Regions from separate parts of the Providencia sp. PROV_01 genome, predicted to be linked through region 1. Evidence: predicted binding sites of a transcription regulator. Region 1 holds the regulator's gene; the other holds the start of a gene.
The links. The regulator CRP, encoded in region 1, controls carbon source genes, mostly activating them, when cyclic AMP is high. The targets are predictions, from matches to a motif close to ATGTGANNNNNNTCACAT.
Positions count from the first base shown of each region.

Region 2: pth (aminoacyl-tRNA hydrolase) is a predicted target of CRP. The motif match lies at 6,081-6,098, and genes of this name have one in related genera.

Region 1 is NZ_JBRFKD010000002.1:697,201-705,136, reverse strand. Features, by position in the region: gene murP (PTS N-acetylmuramic acid transporter subunit IIBC) at 1-801, shown strand, start outside; gene ACU696_RS03995 (LysE family translocator) at 879-1,484, opposite strand; gene ACU696_RS03990 (hydrolase) at 1,586-2,569, shown strand; gene ACU696_RS03985 (YheU family protein) at 2,566-2,784, shown strand; gene ACU696_RS03980 (phosphoribulokinase) at 2,962-3,831, shown strand; gene ACU696_RS03975 (OsmC family protein) at 3,922-4,323, opposite strand; gene crp (cAMP-activated global transcriptional regulator CRP) at 4,680-5,312, shown strand; gene ACU696_RS03965 (hypothetical protein) at 5,452-6,429, shown strand; gene ACU696_RS03960 (hypothetical protein) at 6,597-7,936, shown strand, end outside.
Region 2 is NZ_JBRFKD010000002.1:2,861,838-2,869,773, forward strand. Features, by position in the region: gene prfA (peptide chain release factor 1) at 1-993, opposite strand, end outside; gene hemA (glutamyl-tRNA reductase) at 1,025-2,287, opposite strand; gene lolB (lipoprotein insertase outer membrane protein LolB) at 2,870-3,526, shown strand; gene ispE (4-(cytidine 5'-diphospho)-2-C-methyl-D-erythritol kinase) at 3,523-4,398, shown strand; gene prs (ribose-phosphate diphosphokinase) at 4,455-5,402, shown strand; gene ychH (stress-induced protein YchH) at 5,707-5,979, opposite strand; gene pth (aminoacyl-tRNA hydrolase) at 6,279-6,869, shown strand; gene ychF (redox-regulated ATPase YchF) at 6,972-7,936, shown strand, end outside.

The DNA of each region.
Region 1 (7,936 bases):
AAAGGGTTCTATTCTGACATGAATAGCTTTTTCGGGTTGGCTATCGACCCAAGAGGTAACATTATTGGGGTATTGATTGCGTGTATTTTTGGCGCATGGGTTGAAAAACAGGTACGCAAAATTATCCCAGCTAACCTTGATATGATTTTAACCTCAACAATTACCTTATTAATTGTTGGTGCTGCTGTGTTTATCTTTATCATGCCTATTGGGAGCTGGTTATTCTCTGGCATGTCATGGCTGTTTGTTCATTTAAGCAGCAACCCATTCGGAACTGCCATACTTGCTGGGCTATTCTTAATTGCAGTTATGTTTGGCGTGCACCAAGGTTTTGTTCCGGTATATATGGCACTCGTTGAAACTCAAGGTTTTAACTCACTCTTCCCTATCCTAGCGATGGCAGGTGGTGGCCAAGTTGGTGCAGCAATGGCGTTGTATGTTAAAGCCGCAAAAGATTCAGTGTTACGCAATCAGATTCGTGGGGCTATCATTCCAGGTTTCTTAGGTGTCGGTGAACCACTTATTTACGGTGTAACTCTTCCGAGGATGAAGCCATTTGTCACCGCATGTTTAGGTGGTGCCGCAGGCGGTTTCTTTGTTGGGCTAGTGGCTTGGATGGGTTTACCGGTTGGTTTGAATACCGTCTTTGGCCCTTCTGGCTTAGTCGCTATCCCAATGATGACGTCAGCTGATGGGGTGTTCCCTGGAATGTTAGTTTATGTGGGCGGGTTATTCACATCCTACTTATTCGGTTTTATTTTTACTTATTTTTTCGGAACTAAGAACGTCGATTTAGACTAATCGCCTCCCTTACATGTAAAAAGCAGCCCATGGGCTGCTTTTTGATGAGTCATATAAACTGCACTTTTATCAGAAAATCATTCCAACCAAATCAGGGGAACGCACAAAGCCGTTAAAATCCCCATTACCCAGTTAAAAATAAACCAAGCACGGCGGCTACGCAAAAATAGGCTGATTAATGAACCAAACCCCATCCAGATTAAACCCGCCACTAAGTTAACCACCACAAATGCGATACTCATCATTAAAATAGATTGAGTAAATAACTCACCGGGTAAGCTAAATCCCCCTACGGCTCCCAAACCCATCATCCATGCTTTCGGGTTTAAAAACTGCAATAAGCCACCTTGATACCAAGTCACGCTTTTCGCAACTTCGCTATTCGTCTTCAGTGGTGCATAATTTGCCGTCGCTGTTTTCCATGCGAGCCATAACAGGTAGATGCTTCCGGCGACTTTTAAGGCGATATGAATCGCAGGATAGAGCAATAAAAGTGCAGCAATACCGAATGCAGAAAGATAAAGTATGGACTGCATGCCTAACATAATACCAAGGCATAATATAATCGTATGGCGAAAACCGTAGTTTGCTGCACTTGACGTTAGCAACATATTGTTAGGGCCGGGTGTGACTGCTGCAATGAATAAAAACGTAAAAAGAGAAAAAATCAGCCCCAGTGTCATTTATAATTTAGCCTCAAACTCAAATTTGTTTACTTGCATCACAAAAAAATAACAGTATGTTATGTGACTCACAAGAGTCTCCATTAAATAAAAATAAGGCTATGTCAGAAAACTTTCGTCCAATAAGTTGGGCTAAAAATCCACACCTCCAAACATTACTGCCAAGGATTTTCCGTAGAACACCGAAAATCAAACCTATATGGCAACGGCTTGAATTGCCTGATGGCGATTTTATCGATCTCGCTTGGAGTGAAAAACCCGAGCTAGCAGCGCATAAGCCACGATTAGTGATTTTCCATGGTCTAGAAGGTAATTTTAAAAGCCCTTACGCTCACGGAATGCTAGAAACTGCCCAAAAACATGGTTGGTTGGGTGTGATTATGCATTTTCGCGGTTGTAGTGGTGAACCCAATCGCCAACAGCGAATTTATCATTCAGGAGAAACAAATGACGCCCGCTATTTTCTTCGTTGGCTAAAACAGACCTTCGGTGATGCGCCAACCGCTGCAGTTGGTTATTCTCTTGGTGGCAATATGTTAGCCTGCTATTTAGCTGAAAGTGGCCAAAATGCAGATGTCGATGCGGGTGTTGTTGTTTCTGCTCCTTTGATGTTAGAAGCCTGCTCTTTACGCATGGAAAAGGGCATTTCTCAGTTTTATCAACGTTACTTACTAAATGGCTTGAAACGCAATGCCACCCGGAAATTAGTCCGTTATCCAGGCTCATTACCCTTAAACCTCTTACAATTGAAGCAGCTTAAGCGGATCCGTGAGTTTGATGATGTGATTACTGCTCGTATTCATGGATTTGATGATGCGACAGATTATTATCAAAAATGCAGTGCATTACCCAAGTTAGCTTATATCACTAAACCAACGTTAATTATTCACGCCAAAGATGACCCATTTATGGCGCCTGAAGTTGTTCCTGATTTATCATTTTTACCCCACAATGTGGAATACCAAATGACAGAACATGGCGGGCACGTCGGCTTTGTGAGCGGTACATTGAGAAAACCGCAAATGTGGTTAGAAAGCCGTATTCCTCAATGGCTAACCCCTTATTTAGATAAGGAAATAATGTGATTATTCCTTGGCAAGAACTTGAGCCTGAAACATTGGAAAACCTGATTGAGAGCTACGTATTGCGTGAGGGAACCGACTACGGCTCCCATGAAAAAAGCCTGCAAGATAAGGTTAACGATGTGAAACGGCAGTTAGTTTCTGGCGAAATTGTGCTAGTCTGGTCTGAATTGCATGAATCGGTTAATTTCATGCCTAAAGGAAGTTTTTCTGTATGATGTTTTTATTCCATGGTTCATTTTTACGTCATCTTTTGTCATAAAAAAGTTGCGTGTTTTCCAACATAATCATGTCGTAAAACCATCAAATAAGGCTCACAACCCTAACACCCGTTAATCCGCTTCATGCACTATTGATTAAAATAGTGCTTATAAGCGCAGCACAGGGAGTCCACGATGTCTAAAAAGCACCCAATCATTGCTATCACCGGTTCAAGCGGGGCTGGCACAACGTCAACTAGCCAAGCATTTCGTAAAGTCTTTCATCAATTAAATATCCAGCCTGCAACATTAGAAGGGGATAGTTTTCACCGCTATACACGCCCTGAAATGGATATGGCTATCCGAAAAGCCAGAGAACAAGGCCGGCACATCAGTTACTTTGGCCCCGAAGCGAATGATTTTGCTTTGCTTGAACAAACTTTAGTCGACTATGCAAAAACGGGTTGTGGGCAATCCCGTAAATATCTACATACTTATGATGAAGCGGTACCTTATGGCTTGCAGCCCGGGACATTTACCCCTTGGGAACCGCTGCCAGATAAAACGGATATTTTGTTTTATGAGGGGCTACATGGCGGTGTTGTCACACCGGAACATAATGTCGCACAACATGTTGATTTACTTGTCGGTGTTGTCCCTATAGTCAACCTAGAATGGATCCAAAAATTAATCCGTGATACGACAGAGCGAGGGCACTCCCGCGAAGCCGTTATGGACTCTGTCGTGCGTTCTATGGGTGACTATATTAATTACATCACGCCACAATTTTCTCGCACTCACATCAATTTTCAACGCGTTCCGACGGTAGATACCTCCAACCCATTTTCGGCTAAAGCCATTCCATCACAAGATGAAAGCTTTATTGTGATCCGCTTTCGTGGGCTAGAGCAAATTGATTTCCCCTATTTGCTATCAATGATATCTGGCTCTTTCATTTCTGCAATGAATACAATTGTCGTCCCCGGAGGAAAACTAGGTTTAGCCATGGAATTAATTATGGCGCCAATAGTCGAAAAACTAATTAATCAAAAGGACAACAATTAAATTATTTTTTGATTAATAAATAAGATGCTTATCATTAATTAAGGTAAGCATCTTTTAATTCAAATATACCAATAAAAATTAAATTTATTTTTAGCTTTTTATTTCAAAGCTGTGTGTGACTTCAACGGTTTTCTCTAACATCAATGCGACTGAACAATATTTTTCAGCAGAAAGTTGAACGGCTCGTTCGACCGCTTTTTCCGTTAATTCATTCCCTGTTACAATAAAATGTAAATGGATTTTCACAAAATAACGAGGGGCTTCTTCGCGACGCTGTGAGGTTAATTTCACCTCACAATCCGTAATATCATAGCGGCCTTTTTGTAGAATCGAAACGACATCAATCGCGCTGCAACCACCCGCAGCCATTAGCACCATTTCCATTGGGCTTGGAGCTTTATCACCTGCATTGCCGTCCATCATCACTTGGTGCCCAGACGCAGACTCCCCTAGAAAAGAAAGTCCTTCAACCCACTTAACTCTTGCTTCCATTATATTTCCCCTTGAAATGAAATCGGTTTAAAGGCTACATTGTTCCATAGATACAATGAATGTTATATCAACTTTATTTGGCTGAAGCGATACAGGGAAGACTTTCTTTATTGGATATGCTACAAACAATACTTAGTTGATAGGATTAAGATCAAAACTCAACGGTTTAATTGATCATATTATAGTGTTGATATCAATTTGCGTTACCCAAAGCAATCAAAAACGCTGAAGCAATCAGCTGTTAGATTATTTAAAGGTATATAAGGCAAATTAATATGCTAAGCTAGTGACTTTAAAGCCAGCCTTTCTAGTATGTTTTTCTGAATGGCTGCAATAACATACAGAGGATAACGCTAATGGTTCTCGGCAAGCCACAAACAGACCCTACTCTTGAATGGTTTTTGTCACACTGCCATATTCATAAATATCCATCCAAGAGCACTCTTATCCATCAGGGTGAGAAAGCAGAAACCCTTTACTATATCGTTAAAGGTTCGGTGGCTGTTTTAATTAAAGATGAAGAAGGCAAAGAAATGATCCTCTCTTACCTGAATCAGGGGGATTTCATTGGTGAGCTTGGGTTATTTGAAGAAGGGCAAGAACGTACTGCGTGGGTTAGAGCCAAAATAGCCTGCGAAGTTGCTGAAATTTCTTACAAAAAATTCCGTCAATTAATTCAGGTAAACCCTGATATTTTAATGCGCCTTTCTGCGCAAATGGCTAGTCGCTTACAAACAACATCTGAGAAAGTCGGTAACCTCGCATTCTTAGACGTTACAGGCCGTATTGCTCAAACGCTATTAAACTTAGCTAAACAACCTGATGCAATGACACACCCAGACGGTATGCAAATCAAAATTACTCGTCAGGAAATAGGCCAAATCGTGGGTTGTTCCCGTGAAACAGTCGGCCGTATTCTAAAAATGTTAGAAGACCAAAACCTGATCTCTGCACATGGTAAAACCATTGTTGTTTACGGTACTCGTTAATTAACCTTTCAGCCTGGCCACCTTTGGCTGGGCTATTTATTTATCATATTAAATTCTAATAAAATCGCTTCTTTATATTCTCTTTATCACTTCCCCTTATAGAATAATAATTATTATCTTATTAATTAGGGAAATATTTATGACCATTACATTAGACTATTTATCGGGTAATCCGACGATTTTCAAAAAAATCATTAATTCCGATGATTTCATCAAAAAAATTTTTACGATTACCTCTTCACTGAAAAAAAGTCCACTTGATACGAATAACCAGCTAAAACCAACTCGTACCTGTAGCACTGAGAGTATTGATTCCGCCTATGAGAGCGACTTAGAAGAAACCAATAATATTAAGTGTTTAAGCACTGGTGAATTTTACGAAAAAGTCAATCAATTGAAAATTAAGCTATACGGAAAATATTCATCTACTTTTCTTTCTGAGCAAAGTACAGACTCATTAATAAAAGAAAATAGAGTTATTCTTGACCAATACAAAGAACTCCCCAAAAAAAATGCTGAATATGCTGATTTTTTATATCGCGATATTAGAATCCCTGGCATTAACAATAAAAGTCTACAAGAAAAAAAAGAGATTATAAAAAAATTTGTATTACCTAAACCTCTAACTAATAAAAATGGTTCAATGCTTCCTTTAAAAAAACAAATCATTCAAGAGTCTATTCGTCATATCACACTACCTTCCGTGGGTATAAAATATAAAACAGAAAGCAAATTTAATAAGAAATTAGTTTATATACATTACAAAATTTGTGAAGAAAATCGGCCTAATCAAAGAATCACCTCTTTGCCAAAAACCACTTTTGAGTTCAAGGGAAATATACCGCAAACAAAGTCATCATTACTAAGAGCACAACGAATAAAAGAACATTATAATTTATCGAGTAAAATTACCACACAGAAAACCAGCCTTAGCAAAGATAACTTAGCAAAAAATAAAATTTTAGTTAATAGTTCTGATTTATTAAAAATAATAGAAAAAGAATACCAATTGACCCAAGAAATGAATAACCATATAAAAATAATCGCTGAAATAGACGCCCAAATGAAGACTAACTCTCAATTACTAGCACTTTACAAGTCACCAATAATAAAATAAGTAAAATCGACTTATTATTCAATCAATTAAAATATTTGCATTGGCTAGAACAAATCCAAACACAAATATCACACACATGTAAATAAATAATCATAAACATCGATTTATTATATTAACTAACCTAAAAACAACCCAAAATAGCATTAATTGATAATTAAGGATCTCTCATGCACATAGACACCATCAATAGAAATGTAAGCAATCCCATCTTTAAAAAAAACATAGCATTAGAAATAGCGGAAAATTATTTCCCAATAATTAAGAAAATACGTAATACTAGATTGAATAATTTCATTCATTTATTTAGTTTTAACAAAAAAAACAAAGTAAATATGGATTCAAAGTTTTACTTAGAGTTAAAAAAAATAGAAACCAAAAAAAATGAGAATAACTCACGATTAAAAGTCGAATTAAATCAAAATAAAATAATATCATTAGAAAATGAACTACTTAAAAAGTCGTTTGAAATATCCCCAACAGTAAAAAACACTAAAGATGAAATTAATAGAAAAATAAGTAACGCATTAAAAATAGACAAGCCCTATGTAGAAGAATTAGTCAACAATAAAATAATTAAAGAACAGAATGACCTAATAGACCATTACACATACCATATTAAAAATATAGAATTAATTGAAACTAAAGAACAATTAAAAAATGATATATACAAATTAAAATTAGAGATAAAAAACGAGTCAAAAATAAGAGGGATTTATTATCTTGAAAAAAAACATGAAATATTAGAGTCATCATATAAAGAGATAGAAAATACATTTGGGGTGGAAGACCAAAATGAAAATTTAAAATCATTAATTAATTTACAATTAATCATTAAAAATTTATTAATTAAAGAATTAGATGATATTAAAAACAAAATTCATAATATAACGTTAAATAACTATAATAAAAAATCCATTAACCCCAAAAAAAGTCAAATATCGAAAAAATTAATGGAAGAAAAAAACAGCGTAACCCCAGAAGAGTCAATAATTAAAAAAAATTTAATTATCTGTGATGAAGATGGTACCCCTATTTATCATGATGAGGACCATAACTTTGATTTTGATGACGAATTAACTTTTTTAGCGAAGCCCGAAACCAATGAAATGGAAGATTCGTCATTAGTTAAAACACTAAGACTCGAAAATAGAGAATTAAAAAACTCGCTAGAGGAGTTAAGCAATAACTATTTCACTCTGCTTGATAAATTCCATCATAGGTCACACGAATACATTCTAAATACAATAACTCTTACTGACGTACCTCTAGATGATTTATCTACAAATGAAGAAACTATCGTCAAGCAGCCAAGTGAAATTAAACAAAAAACAATAGATAGTAAAGAGAACGTCACGGCAAAAAATACACAGAACAATCGTAGTTTAATGCAGAAAAAAACAGTTGTGAATTATTCACATTCCCATAACAGTCAATGTCTGGCTGCTGGCATCACCATATCCAGCACACCAGAACAATTGCAACAAAAACAAATAGAATTAAAAGCGAA
Region 2 (7,936 bases), 2.2 Mb from region 1:
TTCATCCAAACGGTATAACGTTAAGTTAATACGGTGGTCAGTTACTCGACCTTGCGGAAAATTATAGGTACGAATACGGTCAGAACGGTCACCAGAACCTAGCAGATTACGACGTTCAGATGCTTCTGCAGCTTGGCGTTTATCCATTTCGGCTTGGCGAATACGCGCACCTAATACAGACATCGCTTTCGCTTTGTTTTTATGCTGTGAACGTTCATCTTGGCACTCAACAACAATGCCTGTCGGAATATGGGTAATACGTATTGCGGAATCGGTGGTGTTAACGTGCTGCCCACCCGCACCCGATGAGCGGAAAGTATCAATACGTAAATCCGCAGGGCTGATTTCAGGTAATTCAGCTTCTGGCAGCTCAGGTAAAATCGCTACAGTACAAGCGGATGTATGAATACGGCCTTGAGATTCCGTTTCGGGAACACGTTGAACACGATGACCACCTGACTCAAATTTTAAGCGACCATAAACGCTATCACCGGAAATTTTCGCGATGACTTCTTTAAAACCGCCATGTTCGCCATCGCTCGTGCTCATTAATTCAACGCGCCAGCGGTTGTTTTCTGCATAACGGCTATACATACGGAATAAATCACCCGCAAAAATTGCCGCTTCGTCTCCCCCGGCACCCGCACGGATTTCAACGAAACAGTTATATTCATCATCAGGATCTTTCGGAAGCAGCAACAATTGTAATTGCTGTTCGAGCTCTTCATTGCGCGCTTTGGCTTCTTTAAGCTCTTCTTGAGCCATTTCTTTCATTTCAGGATCGTCTAACAACATTTCAGCTGTTTCGATGTCATCCTGTACTGTGCGCCATGCGCTAAAGCATTTAGCGACATCAGATAATTGGGCATATTCTTTTGATAAAGCACGAAAACGGTCTTGATCGGCAATTACACCTGCATCAGCAAGGTGCGCTTCAATTTCTTCGTAGCGTTCTTGTAATGCTTCTAGTTTTGCGACAATAGAAGGCTTCATTCGTTATATAAGACCTATGATTAAAATGTGGTTATTGATGGTCCAGCCCTAGGCTGTCCCTAAGTAGATTTAGACGCTCGACATCCCCATTACCTGCAGCTTGCTGCAAAGATTTGGTTGGAGCGTGAATAAGGCGGTTGGTTAATTGTTGCGATAATTGCATGATCACTTGCTCAGGGTCTGCGCCTTGACGGATAGCGGTCAACGCTTTTTCAGTCATGTTTGCCCGAATGGCCTCAGCTTGTTCTCTATAATCGCGAATTGTAGACACTGCCGCTTGTGAGCGCAACCAATCCATAAAGTGGCTACTTTCTTGCTCAACAATATATTCAGCTTCAACGGCTGCGGCTTTTCGCTGAGCAAGGTTCTGTGCAATGATAGATTCCAAATCATCCACAGTATAGAGATAAACATCTCTTAATTTTTCAACATCTTGTTCGATATCTCGAGGAACGGCAATATCAATTAATAACATCGGCTTACTACGACGTATTTTCATTGCACGTTCGACCATCCCTTTCCCTATAATAGGTAAAGGACTCGCCGTTGAACTAATGACAATATCAGCTTCCGCTAAGCGGTTATCAATATCTGATAACGAAATGACTTGTGCATTGACCTCATTGGCCAATAACTCCGCCCGTTCACGTGTTCGGTTAGCTATCATCATTTTTTGTACGCCATGTTCACGTAAATGACGCGCCACAAGTTCAATTGTTTCCCCTGCACCCACTAACAAGATGTTTAAATGTTTGAGTGATTCAAATATTTGGCGGGCAAGTGTACAAGCCGCAAATGCGACAGAAACTGCATTCGCGCCAATATCGGTTTCTGTGCGCACACGTTTTGCAACAGAAAACGATTTCTGGAAAAGACGCTCAAGTTCGCTCGATAACGAGTGGTTACCTTGTGAAAGCGCAAACGCCTTTTTTACTTGCCCTAATATTTGTGGTTCACCCAAAACAAGTGAGTCCAAGCCACTAGCGACACGCATTAGGTGACTCACCGCGCGGTCGTCTTGGTGCCAATAGAGACTCGGTTGTAAATCTTTTTGGGTTATACCATGAAAATCACACAGCCATTTTACTAGCTGTTCTTGAGCTTGTTCTTGCGATTCAAGGCTCAAATAAAGCTCAGTTCTATTACAGGTAGACAGCACAACACCACCATTCACTTGAGGCTGTTTGAGAAGTTCCTCAAGTGCATGGTCAATTTTTTCAGGACCAAACGTTACCCGCTCACGCAGGGCTACTGGTGCTGTTTTATGGTTGATACCTAAGGCTAATAAGGTCATTGTGCTTTACGACTTGCTCACATTGCTTACAGTGCTAATTATTTTCAGTTATGCTCGATGGGTATTTCCTACCAATTTAGCAATACTGTTATTTATATTGTTCTATTGTAGATGATCCGCGTCTCTCTTTCTACGGTTTGCATAAGCCTATCCTTCAGAAAGATGACCCATGCCAAAAAATAAACCGAAATAACAGACGTAATGGCGATTTTATCAGTCAAAACTGATCGTAATTTTATCGTTTATTTATACTATATAAAACTGATTATCAGCCATATCATTATTAACAATGATAAATTAACTGCGATAAGATGCATAGAGGATGCAATTATTTCGCACAGAAAGCAAATGGTGACGAGCTTGGATTGGTTTAATAGCCACTTTAGAAAACCATTCCCGCTGTCAATGCACTATGTTATTTGTATACAAACAGTAAATCACTTACAGATTTTTATCGGTTAGGTATATCATCGAGTGCAATAGATGACTCAGATAGCCATATCGCGCTAAACTAAACCTCTTTAAATGCAAGTAACTCAATAGAGACTGCTATCAGCGCCCAATACAACTTTGAGATTTGATATGCAATTAACTCAAGCTTTACCGTTTATGCACATAAATAAGCACTTTTTTCGCCTCTTACCACTTTCATGCGTCTTGCTAACTGCTTGCGTGACAACGTCACAAACAACCACGAAAGGAACCAGCTCCGCATCGGATGCTAAGTGGAAAGCACATCAACAAGAATTAAGTCAGTTACGTGACTACCAAACACGGGGCTCCTTTGCCTATAACGGAGGAGAAACAAAAACGTACGCTAAGTTTTTCTGGCAACAATATACACCGGAAAAATACCGTTTATTGTTAACCAACCCATTAGGTAGCCGCGAACTTGAACTTACCGTTGAACCTGATTTAGCTCGATTAACTACCAAAGATGGTCAAACCCATATGAGTGACGTGCCGAGCGAGTTGATTTATCAGCTCACTGGTATGGAAATCCCAATTGATAACCTAACCGCTTGGTTAACTGGCTCGCCCGGACGTGCAACAGATTTCACCTTAGATGAAAACCACTTGCTAAAAAGTGTTACGTTTAAAAGCAATGGTGAAACATGGCAGCTCAACTATATTTCCTATGACAGCAAAACAACACCAATGCTGCCAAACTATCTCGAGTTACGCCAAGGGGATAGACTTATCAAATTGAAAATGGATAGTTGGACACTGAAAAAATGACGTTAACATGGCCTTCTCCGGCAAAATTAAATCTTTTTTTGTACATCACCGGCCAACGCCCTGATGGCTATCACGAGTTACAAACTCTATTTCAATTTGTCGATTATGGCGATGAAATCACTATCACAACACGTGATGACGACCAGTTGAATTTATTGACGGATATGCAAGGGGTTCCCCCCGAAAAAAACCTAATTTTACGGGCTGCTAGATTATTACAATCCTATTGCCGCGATACGTTGCAACACAGTGGCCCACTAGGTGCCGATGTCCGTATTCATAAAATATTACCAATGGGCGGTGGTATTGGTGGAGGCTCATCAAACGCAGCAACTACCTTAATTGCGCTTAACGAACACTGGAAAACACAGATTTCTGATGAAGTCCTTGCGCAATTAGGCGCATCATTAGGAGCAGATGTTCCTGTGTTTGTTCGTGGGCATGCAGCTTTTGCCGAAGGGGTTGGTGATATTTTAACCAAAGCTTCCCCTAAAGAGAAATGGTATTTGGTGGCTCATCCCGGAATTGAAATATCAACCCCGATGATCTTCACAGATCCACAATTAAATCGAAATTCTCCAAAACGCTCCCTAGCCGCATTATTACTGGCTCCGTACGCAAATGACTGCGAACCAATCGCAAGAAAACGTTTTCGTGAGGTTGAACAGCTTGTTTCTTGGCTGTTAGAATATGCTCCGTCTCGCCTTACAGGAACAGGCGCATGTGTTTTTTCTGAATTTGAAACACAAGCGGATGCCCTGCAGGTGTTAAATAAAGCCCCATCGTGGGTGCAAGGGTTCGTCGCTCAAGGCGTTAACGTTTCCCCACTGCACAAGTTCCGCGCTGGGATAACCCGTGTATTGCACCAATAAGCCTTGTCGCTGTTGGTCAACAATATCTCTCTGGACGCAAGCCTGAGGTTTTTCTCGTGCCCGATATGAAGCTTTTTGCTGGTAACGCTACACCGGAACTAGCACAACGTGTTGCTAACCGCCTTTACACTAATCTTGGAGACGCGGCTGTTGGTCGTTTTAGCGACGGCGAAGTCAGTGTTCAAATTAATGAAAATGTTCGCGGTGGTGATATTTTTATCATCCAGTCAACTTGTGCACCAACCAACGATAACCTGATGGAACTGGTTGTTATGGTCGATGCCCTACGCCGTGCATCTGCTGGTCGTATTACCGCTGTTATCCCTTACTTCGGTTATGCAAGACAGGATCGTCGCGTACGTTCTGCCCGTGTACCAATCACCGCTAAAGTTGTTGCCGATTTTCTGTCAAGTGTAGGTGTAGACCGTGTGCTCACTGTCGATTTACACGCAGAGCAGATCCAGGGCTTCTTTGATGTTCCTGTGGATAATGTATTTGGTAGCCCTATTCTTCTGGAAGATATGTTACAGAAGAATTTGGAAAACCCAATCGTTGTATCTCCAGACATCGGCGGCGTGGTACGTGCTAGAGCTATCGCAAAACTCCTGAATGACACCGATATGGCCATTATTGACAAACGCCGCCCACGTGCGAACGTTTCTCAAGTCATGCATATCATTGGTGATGTTTCAGGTCGTGATTGCATCTTAGTGGACGATATGATTGATACCGGTGGTACGCTGTGTAAAGCAGCAGAAGCACTGAAAGAACGTGGTGCGAAGCGTGTATTTGCATACGCTACACACCCGATTTTCTCAGGTAATGCTGTAGACAACATCAAAAATTCAGTCATTGATGAAGTCATTGTTTGTGACACTATTCCTCTTTCTCCTGAAATCAAAGCGCTGAGCAATGTTCGCACCTTAACGCTTTCAGGTATGTTAGCTGAAGCTATCCGTCGTATTAGTAACGAAGAGTCAATTTCAGCAATGTTTGAACACTAATTCTCCAATATTGGATTTTAGCGTTCAACCGTGATGAAAAAGTCACAAAAAAATATAAGCCCCTGCAATGTCATTTGCAGGGGCTTTATGATTTTGGCAGAAAAAGCCACTGGGGCTCATTTTTATATTTTATCACCGATCATAGTGGTGATTTCACATTATGAAACGACAAAAATAGCCATCTAAAATAACTAACAATATTCACGACAAAAGAGCAAAATTCTTTGGGATTTCACTCTTCTTAATGCCTAATTATCAAACTCGTTCACCATTATCAGCAATTAATTGCTCTAGACTATTTATGTTATGGATAGCGGTGATTATCTCTGCGTGAATGATATTGTTGTTTCAATTGCCAGTAACGGTCTGCAACTTTTTCACGGCCGCCGATCCTAGCACCGACTAACCATACCATCGCACCGATAAAAATGCCGAATAAGGAACCGTTCGTGATAAGTTCTGAAAGGCCTAAGTTAACGATATGAGAGAATAAGTTGACACCGATACTCCCGATCATCAACACCATTCCGATTCCCATGAAGACATTACCAAGAAGATGAGCGCTTTTCCGTTTCATATATACCTCCAGTACCAGTAAACTGATAAGCAAGCATGTGTAAATAAATTCGGTCATACTTTATATTTATGTAATGATTATAGTGCATTAAGTAAAATTTTTTGCGATAGACATCACAAGGAAGGAAGTTAGCAAGAATATCTGTACAAAAAATGCTTTTCATCAAAAAATCAGAAAGCCCGAATAGTTTATTAAGCAATTATAATCATAGTTACTTTATCCATCACAATTTTGTACATCCTGCATTTCACAAGGTAAACTAGGGCATTATTTTCATAACTGATAGTGAAATCACCACCGTGAGCAAAATTAAGTTAATTGTTGGACTTGCCAATCCGGGTGCTGAATATGCACAAACGCGCCATAATGCAGGTGCATGGTATGTTGATTTACTGGCTGAGCGCCATAATCAGCCATTGAAAGAAGAAGCAAAGTTTTTTGGTTATACCGCACGTATTAATATGGGCGGTAATGACATCCGTCTGCTGGTTCCAACCACATTTATGAACCTAAGTGGTAAGTCGGTTGCCGCTATAGCCAATTTTTATCGCATCAATCTCGATGAAATTTTAGTCGCCCATGATGAACTCGATTTACCCCCCGGTGTAGCTAAAATGAAATTAGGGGGCAGCAATGGCGGCCACAATGGGTTGAAAGATATTCAAAGTAAATTCGCCAATAACCCGAATTTTTATCGTTTACGCATAGGTATTGGCCACCCGGGTGATAAAAACAAAGTGGTTGGCTTTGTTTTGGGTAAGCCACCGTTATCTGAGCAAAAACTCATTGATGATGCAATTGATGAAGCGGCTAGGTGTACAGATATTCTGCTAGCAGACGGAATGGACAAAGCCATCAATCGTCTACATGGCTTCAAAGCAACTGCATAAGAGTTCATTTCATCCGAATCGACTTTTTGTGTATAATCAGCGCCAATTTCTAAACATTGGGTGCAGCGTATGTCTGCCCCTCGCTATTAAGGTGAGAAACATATGGGTTTTAAATGCGGTATCGTTGGTCTGCCTAACGTGGGTAAATCCACTCTGTTTAATGCATTGACCAAAGCCGGCATCGAAGCAGCCAACTTCCCTTTCTGTACAATTGAACCAAACACGGGTGTTGTGCCAATGCCAGACCCACGTCTTGATCAATTAGCTGAAATTGTGAAGCCACAGCGTATTTTACCAACTACGATGGAGTTCGTGGATATCGCGGGCTTAGTCAAAGGGGCATCTAAAGGTGAAGGCCTAGGTAACCAATTTTTAACGAATATCCGTGAAACCGAAGCCATTGGTCACGTTGTTCGTTGTTTTGAAAATGACAATATCATCCACGTTGCAGGCCAAGTTGACCCTGCCGCAGATATTGAAGTCATTAATACTGAATTAGCACTTGCTGACCTTGATACCTGTGAGCGCGCTATCCATCGTGTCCAAAAACGCGCAAAAGGTGGCGATAAAGACGCAAAAGCAGAATTAGAAGCATTAGAAAAATGTTTGCCGCACCTAGAGCAAGCAGGTATGTTGCGTACATTAGAGTTATCTAATGAAGATAAAGCCGCTATCCGCTACTTGAGCTTCTTAACATTAAAGCCAACGATGTACATTGCTAACGTTAATGAAGATGGTTTTGAAAATAATCCCTTCTTAGATGTGGTGTATAAAATTGCAGAAGCCGAAGGCTCTGTAGTTGTTCCCGTCTGTGCAGCGATTGAGTCTGATATTGCAGAACTTGAAGACGAAGAGCGCGATGAGTTTATGGCTGATTTAGGTATTGAAGAACCGGGTCTTAACCGTGTTATTCGTGCCGGCTATCAGTTATTAAACCTGCAAACTTATTTTACTGCTGGGGTGAAAGAAGTGCGTGCATGGACTATCCCTGTCGGTGCAACGGCACCACAAGCCGCAGGTAAAATCCATACTGACTTTGAAAAAGGCTTTATCCGTGCGCAAACTAT